DNA from 2 places in the Mesorhizobium sp. AR02 genome. Region 2 is predicted to be linked to the other one. Evidence: predicted binding sites of a transcription regulator. Region 2 holds the regulator's gene; the other holds the start of a gene.

Region 1 (4,188 bases), 1.3 Mb from region 2:
AGGCTTCGCTCGCGGATGTGAAGGCCAAGCTGAACTGAGCGGCTCTTGAGCCGCCGACATGGAGCCGCCCGGGTAACCTGGCGGCTTTTTTGTTGAGCGCGGATAATCTCCCCCTTAAGGGGGAGATCTCGCCAAAGGCGACAGGGGGGGCGGTACGTCCTGTCGCGATCTTCCTATCCGGCGAAGAAGAGGCTGGTGCTTCACGCGCGGCGACCCCCTCTGGCCTGCCGGCCATCTCCCCTTCGAGGGGGGAGACAATCCGTTCGGCTCAATCGAGCCCGGCCAAGCCATCTTCTTCAACGACCTCAGCCCCACCCAGCCTGAATGGCGCAAACGACACGCGGTGCAGCCGTGCGACCGGGCCATGCGCCTCGATCGCCGTGCGGTGACGGGCGGTGGCGTAGCCCATATGGACTTCGAAGCCGTAACGGTCGTGGTGATTGCCGCAGCCGCACATCATGCGGTCGCGCATCACCTTGGCGACGATCGAGGCGGCGGCGATCGATTGCGAGCGCTGGTCGCCCTTGATCAGCGCGCGGCCGTCGCACGGCAATCCGGGCGGCACGTCGCGTCCGTCGGCGAGAGCTAGCTTCGGCCGGACCGACAGCCCGACCAAAGCGCGCCGCATCGCCTCGAGGCTCGCCTTGAGGATGTTGCTGCCGTCAATGCCCTCGGCGCTGATCGAGGCCATCGAAACCGCCTGCGCCGAGCCAAGAATGCGCAGGAACAGCGCCTCGCGCTGCAAATGGCTGAGCCGTTTGGAATCGTCGAGGCCTTCGGGGATGTTGGCCGGGTCGAGCACCACCGCTGCGGCGACCACGGGCCCAGCCAGGGGGCCGCGGCCGGCCTCGTCCATCCCCGCAACCGGCCACAGTCCGTCGGCCATCGCCTTCGTCTCGAAGGAGAAATCGGGTTTCTCGACGATTTCGAAGAGAAGCGGAGAATCGGAACGCGCGCGAGCCATGTTGCGGCGAGGTTCGCATCGGCTCCGATTCTCCGCAAGTCCCTCCGGGTCGGGTGGGGCGCCGGACCGGGAGGGCACCGTCTGCAGGCCGGGGCAGGCCGGACGGGATTTCTTGCCGTGGCAGGTCAAACCGCCACGGCAAATTGCATTCTCAGAGCAGCATCAGCTGTTCCTGGTCTCTTCCAGCGGCGACGAACTGGTCGGTGCGCAGCGTGCGCCGTTCGGCATTGAGGCCGAGCCGCTTGGCGGTGATCTCGAAGCGGCGGCCGATCTGCCATGCGTAGGGTCCGGCGCCCTTCATGCGCTTGCCCCATTCCGAATCATAGTCCTTGCCGTCGCGCATCGAGCGGATCAGCGACATCACGTGGCGGTAGCGATCGGGATAGTGGCGCAGCAGCCAGTCCTTGAAGATCGGGCTGACCTCCAGCGGCAGGCGCAGCACGACATAACCCGCCTCGCGTGCGCCGGCGGCATGTGCCGAATCGAGGATCCGTTCCATCTCCTGGTCGGTGAGGCCGGGGATGATCGGCGCCACCATGACCGAAGTCGGAATGCCGGCATCGGAAAGCTGCCGGATCGCCTCCAGCCGCTTGGTCGGTGTCGAAGCGCGTGGCTCCATGGTGCGCGCCAGCATGCGGTCCATTGTCGTCACCGACAGCGCCACCTTGGCGAGCCCCCGTTCCGCCATGCGCGACAATATGTCGATGTCGCGCGTCACCAGAGCGGACTTGGTGACGATGCCGACCGGATGGCCGCGTGCTTCCAGCACTTCCAGGATCTCGCGCATGATCCGGTATTGTTTCTCGATCGGCTGGTAGGGATCGGTGTTGGTGCCGATGGCGATTGTGCGTGGCTGGTAGCCGTCCTTCGACAGCTCCTTGTCGAGCAGCCGCGCCGCATCCGGCTTGGCGAACAGCTTGGATTCGAAATCCAGTCCCGGCGACAGGCCCATGAAGGCGTGCGTCGGCCTCGCGAAGCAATAGACGCAGCCATGTTCGCAGCCGCGATAGGGGTTGATCGAGCGGTCGAAGGAGATGTCGGGCGATTCGTTGCGGGTGATGATGGTGCGCGGCTTTTCCACCTGCACCTCGGTCTTGAACGGCGGCAGTTCCTCCAGGGAACTCCAGCCATCATCGAAGACATGCCGGCTGACAGGTTCGAAGCGGCCGGACGGATTGATGCCTGCTGACCGGCCGCGATTGCGGTCCGGACGGATGCGCATGCCACTCTGCTCGATCATCGCATTGGCCATCTCGGCGCGTCCTGCCCCGAAAGCTGCAATGTCGGCACGCACGATCGGTTCCATCTTGGCCCGCTCCCAGGGACTGTCCATGTTGTGTCGAATCGCTCTGTTCATGAAATTATTCCTATTTCGCCGATGAGAACAAAGCAAGAACTTTTTATGCTGCGCCGCAAAAACTGGCGCTATGCGCGGCTTTCCGCTATTCGGCTAAACATGCTCAGCGTTCTCATCGAAACGCGCAATGACGAGGAGGCTCTCGCCCGCACGCTCGCCTCGCTGATTGGCGGCGCGGTGGAGGGCGTGGTGCGCGAGGTCGTCGTCTGCGACACCGGCTCCACCGACCAGACGCATCATGTTGCCGAGCATGCTGGCTGCCAGTATGTGGCAAGCGGCGGTATCGCCGCCGGGATCCGGCAGGCCAAGGGTGACTGGCTGCTGCTGCTGGAGCCGGGCGCGCGGCTGGTGGAAGGCTGGATCGAAGCGGTCATCGCCCATACGGCGAGGCAGACCGTGGCGGCGCGATTCTCTCGCGCACGGGGCAGCCGCACGCCGTTCCTGGCTAGGGTCTTTTCGGGAAATCGCGCGCTCGCCGATGGACTGGTGATCAGCAAGCGGCAGGCCGCATCCCTGTCGAAGAGTGCCGGCAACGCCGAGGCGCTGGCGCGTGGCCTGGCGACAAAGAAGCTCGAAGCCGAGATCTGGGTGGCGCCGCCGAAGCAGCAGCACCGCTCGCCAAAGTGATTTTTTGCGGCTGCTCTGTTCATTGTGCATTGCACAAAATCTGACGCGGGGGTAGCCTTCCCCTGAGGTGGGTGAATTGGGTTTGGGTCATGCGAGTGGTGAGCACCGATGCGGCATCGGGTATCACCCTCATAGAAGAGGACCCGATGAACCTTTCATCATCAGACAAATCCGGCGCCGCCAGTCTCGAGGCCATTGCGCGCAGTGGCAGCCTGTTGCGGCGCATCGCGGTGCGCATTCCGACCTATCTCACGGACCTGCGCGAAAACCCTGCCTGGCTGCCAATGTTCATGCTGGCGCGCACCATGCCCGGGCGCCGGATGCATTGGCTTGGCGCAAAACGTGCCCGCCCGGCCGACAATGTCGGGGATACGATGTTTTCCGGTGTCGAGCGGGCTGCGGTGGTCGATGCGCTGCGTTCCGACGGCCTGTTTTCAGGCCTGGTCCTGCCACCGGAAATTCATGAGCAGATCGCAGATTTCGCGGGGCGTACGCCTTGCTTCGGCAATTTCGACCGCCGTCTCGAATTCATGCCGGGCGAACATGCGCAGGCCGAAAAGCGCCTGGGCCGCTCGCTGCTCAGCGGGCACTATTTCGAGCGCATTCTCGACTGTCCGGCGGCACTCGCCATACAGCGCGATCCGCTGCTTCTCGACATTGCCGCGCATTATCTCGGCGCTCAGGCCAAACTGATCACGACGCGCGTCTGGTGGAGCTTTCCGACCGGCGAGGCCTCGGACGCCGACAAGAACCTTGCCTCGCTCGGCAAGTATCATTTCGACCTCGACGACTGGCGCATGCTGAAATTCTTCTTCTACCTCAAGCCCGTCGACGCCGATACCGGTCCGCATGTCTATGTCAGGGGCAGCCATAACAGGCGCGCCATAAAACATCAGCTGACCCTGCTGGTCGGCCATCCCGCCCAGGAAGTGTTGAACGTCTATGGCGAGCAAAGCCCGGTGACGCTGACCGGCGAAGCCGGCCTCGGCTTCGTCGAGGACCCGTTCGGCTTCCACATGGGCACCGTGCCGGCGCGCACGCCGCGGCTGATGATGGAAGTCGGCTTCGGTGTTTCGCGCCCCTCGCGCCGACGCTTTCATGGCGAACCGGTCATCCGCTGAGCGCGATCAGTCGAAACGCATCTCGACCGGCATCCAGCGAAGGCGACGCCTGGCCTGGCGCTGCTCTCTGCTTTCCCTGTCGAAGTCGACAGGGACCGGTTCCCGGTTGAACGCTCCTT
Region 2 (4,188 bases):
CGCGGTGTGGCGACGGCAGCGGAGCTCGAGCTTGACCGAGGCATCGCCTTCCTGCTGGTGCCGGTCTGCCTGGCTGCTGGAGCGATCGGCTATTATTCGCTGGCGGCGGAGCCCGACTTTGCAAGACCTGTCGCGGTCGTCGTGCTGATGGCGATCTGCACGCTTGTCTCGCGCTCCTGGCCGAAAACCCATCTGGGCTTCATGGCGGCATTGTTGTGCGCGCTTGGCCTGCTTGCCGCCAAGGTCGAGACATGGCGAGTGGGCACCCAGATGCTGGGCTCGGAAATCTCGACTGAAGTGACCGGCCGCGTCGTCTCGCTCGACCGGATGGAGACTGGCCGCATCCGGCTGACCATAGACGTGACGTCGACCGCCCGGCCGAAATTGCGCTATGCGCCGGAAAGGGTCCGGCTTTCGGCGCGAAATATCCCGGCGGACATGACTGCCGGCTCCCTGGTCACCGGCTATGCCAAACTGTTGCCGCCGACCGGCCCGGTGCGGCCGGACAGCTACGATTTCTCCTTCGACAGCTATTTCGCCGGCATTGGCGGCAGCGGCTTCTTTCTCGGCAATCCAAAGCTTGTCTCCGCCGAGGACGGTGAGATGCCTCTGTCAGCCCGCCTTTTCTCCGGGATAGAAAATGCCCGTGAAGCCATCGCCGACCATATCAGGGGCAGCATTGGAGGGGCCGAGGGCGAGATCGCCGCGGCGCTGATCGTTGGCGTCCGCGCGGGCATTCCCGACGAAATCAACGAGGCGATGCGGCGCACCGGCATCTATCACATCATCTCGATTTCCGGACTGCATATGGCGCTGGTTGCCGGCACCATCATGGGTCTGCTGCGCGGCGCCTTCGCGCTGTTTCCGGATTTTTCCGCGCGTCGGCCGGTGAAGAAATACGCGGCCGCCGCGGCCCTGTTCTCGATCGCCGCCTATCTCGTGATTTCGGGCGTCGTCGTCGCCGCCGAACGCAGCTTCATCATGCTTGCGGTGATGCTGACTGCCGTCCTGTTCGATCGCGCGGCGCTGACCATGCGCAATCTGGCGATCTCGGCGATTGCCGTCATCGTGGTGTCGCCACACGAAGTGGTCGGCCCGAGTTTCCAGATGTCGTTCGCGGCAACGGCTGCGCTGGTTGGCGCCTATGCCGGTTGGGCGGATCACCATTCGGGAAAGACAAGACCGCCACCGCCAAAGCGATCCCTGCCAAGCTTTCTCACGCGAAAATTCCTGCTGGCGACAGGCGGATTGGCCATGACCTCCATCATCGCCGGCTGCGCCACGGCGCTGTTTGCCATCTGGCATTTCCAGCGTGTGTCGCCGCTCAGCCTGTTCGCCAATCTGGCCGTCATGCCGATCGTCTCGCTGATTGTCATGCCTTTCGCTGTTCTCAGTTCGCTGGCGATGCCTTTCGGTGCCGATGGTCCCTTTCTTTACGTGATGGGCAAGGGCCTGACCGCAATGATCGCCATATCGGCCTGGATATCGGAACGCTCGCCGGTCGACGCGGTCGGGCTGATTTCGCAGCAATCCGTCCTGCTGGTGACCATCGCCCTGGTCATCGCGACGATGGCGACGACCTGGCTGCGGCTCGCAGCGCTGCCATTCGCGCTTGCCGGCCTGTTGACGGTGTCGGATACGCGCACGCCGGATGTCTTGATCTCGGAAGATGCACGGCTGGTCGCGTTGCCGATCGGCGGTGGCGAACTCGCGGTCAGCCGGGCTCGTCCGAACGAATTCACCGTCGACAATTGGAAACGCGCGCTGGTGTCCGAAACCATCGTCGTGCCGGAAATGTTCAGCAAGGCGGAGGGGCAATTCGGCATTGCCGATGCCGTCAACCTGCCGCCGGGAGCGCCATTCTATTGCACGGATGGCGTCTGTCTTGCCCGGCACCCGTCCGGCGCGATCATTGCGCATGTCGAAGACCGCAAGGACACCTGGAAAGCCTGCGGTTTCGCCGATTTGATCGTCGTCAATGACGCGACCGGCTATGACGCCTGCCACAATCCGCTGGTTCTCGTCGTCACCAAACGGCAACTGGCCCGTAAGGGCAGTGCCGCCGTCTTCTTTGACCGCCAATCGGCGACCGGTCCGCCAATCGTCAGCTTCGCGGTGGACAGCCCGTATCGGCCTTGGCACGAGCAGCGAAAATTTTCGCGTGAGGCGAGGGGGCTGCCGCCCTATCAAAAACCCGAAGCGCCGACCGCTCCTGCTCAGTAGCGCCGGATCAGCCCGACGAGCTTGCCTTGCACCTTGACCCTGTCCGGTCCGAAAATGCGCGTCTCGTAGGCAGGGTTGGCGGCTTCAAGCGCGATCGAGGCACCCTTGCGGCGGAACCGCTTCAATGTCGCTTCCTCCTCGTCGACCAGCGCCACGACGATCTCGCCCGGGCTCGCCGTGTCGGCGTTGCGGATAATGACGGTGTCGCCATCGAAGATGCCGGCCTCGATCATCGAGTCGCCCTTGACCTCGAGCGCATAGTGCTCACCACCCATGATCATGTCCGGCGGCACCGAGATCGAATGCGTCTGATGCTGGATGGCATCGATCGGCACACCGGCGGCGATGCGGCCCATCACCGGGATCGACACCGCGGAAACCGCGTCGTCGTCGTTGCCGGCCGCCGGCAAGCGCGACGACGCCGGCTTGATCTGGCGGCCAAGGCCGCCCTGACCGAGACTGCCCTGGATGACGCTCGGCGAGAATTTCTTTGCAGCATTGAGGCCGGGCGCGATCGAATCCGGCAGCCGCAGCACTTCCAGCGCCCGCGCCCGGTTGGGCAGCCGGCGAATGAAGCCGCGTTCCTCCAGCGCCGTGATCAGGCGATGGATGCCTGACTTGGAGGCGAGATCGAGCGCTTCCTTCATCTCGTCGAAGGACGGTGGAATGCCGCTTTCCTTCAGCCGTTCATGAATGAACATCAAGAGTTCATGTTGCTTGCGCGTCAGCATGGCGGCCCCCAAGGCTTGAACAAAGGGTCTGAACCAGAATCGAAAAACAAACCCAGAACAAACACTATCTGTTCCAGTTGTGTTCTGCAACCGTTTAAAGTTTAGTGAATTTGTTAAGACGCCTGAAATTTTTTGCCCCTGGCAGCGGGCGGCAGTCGACCACCTCCGCCTCCGCCGCGCGCATTGAAATTGTTTTGGTTAATGGCCTGTGGCCTACCCCAGGATGCGGTTTGGCATCAGGCCTTCGAAAGGCGTTCACGGGGTGGATTTGTATGGTTTATCGATCCATTTCCAGCGGAACGAAACGAAACCAAAATGCCAACAATCGCGGGCTTCGGGGCGGGTACGGGCCGCGGGGATCTGGACGCCACGCAAGCGTCATCCGGAAACCGCTTTCAGGCTGCCGGCGCGGGCGGCGTAGGTGCCACTGTCTTCGCTGTGAACATAGACGTGCAGCGTGTAGCCGATATGCGCGGTCATGAGTGCCTTTGCCCGCTCGACGTCGCGATCGAGTGCCGCTTCCATGATTGCGGTGTGATGCTCGATCGCGATCGCCTCGCGCAGAGCGTCCATGGCCTCGCCATAGCCGTGCTTGAGGCCGGCCGCCGCCCGCAATGTCGGCGCCAGGCCGAGAAAACGATGATGCCGCCGCAGCTGATCGGCGATGGTCGAGCGGAACCGTAACAGCCAGTTGGACGTCGCCGCGCTCAACAGCGCCGCGTGAAAGGCCTCGTGGCTCTCGTCCCACTTGTCGACGGCCGCATCCGAGGGGTCGTCGACCGCAGTCTTGCAGCGGGAGAGCCGGTAATGAGCGGTGACAACCGCGTCCTCCCATTCCCTACCGCCGTTCGCGATCGATTCCAGGAACAGCGGCATTTCGACAACCAGCCTTGCGCGCGCCAGGTCCTCGAGCTCGGCCCGCGACACGGGAGCGACGGCAAAGCCGCGATTGCTGATGGCGGTGACCAGGCGCTCGGCTTCAAGTCGGGACAAAGCCTCACGCAGTGGCGTCCAGCCGACGCCATATATGCCGCGCAGTGCGCTCAGCTTGAGCGGCGCTCCTGGCATGAGGCGGGTGGTCAGGATATCGCGCCGCAGCAGCTGATAGGCCGCCTCCGTCTTGGTGGAGTTATTCTGATCCTGCATCACTTTCCGTCCATCATCAGGCTTGCGAAAATTATATATCATGTGAAGGCATGGCAAGAATTATATATAATGTTTGACAGGCGCTGAG

Evidence for each region. The regulator LexA, encoded in region 2, represses DNA repair genes until DNA is damaged. The targets are predictions, from matches to a motif close to TGTTCNNNNTGTGTTCNG.
Region 1: DBIPINDM_RS06705 (PA0069 family radical SAM protein) is a predicted target of LexA. The motif match lies at 2,345-2,362, and genes of this name have one in related genera.

The regions. Positions count from the first base shown of each region.
Region 1 covers NZ_CP080531.1:416,535-420,722, reverse strand. Annotated here, with positions in the region: gene DBIPINDM_RS06715 (F0F1 ATP synthase subunit B) at 1-38, shown strand, start outside; gene DBIPINDM_RS06710 (ribonuclease HII) at 269-964, opposite strand; gene DBIPINDM_RS06705 (PA0069 family radical SAM protein) at 1,116-2,270, opposite strand; gene DBIPINDM_RS06700 (glycosyltransferase) at 2,421-2,948, shown strand; gene DBIPINDM_RS06695 (hypothetical protein) at 3,095-4,069, shown strand; gene DBIPINDM_RS06690 (GFA family protein) at 4,076-4,188, opposite strand, start outside.
Region 2 covers NZ_CP080531.1:6,540,018-6,544,205, forward strand. Annotated here, with positions in the region: gene DBIPINDM_RS35860 (ComEC/Rec2 family competence protein) at 1-2,223, shown strand, start outside; gene lexA (transcriptional repressor LexA) at 2,217-2,954, opposite strand; gene DBIPINDM_RS35870 (GntR family transcriptional regulator) at 3,333-4,100, opposite strand.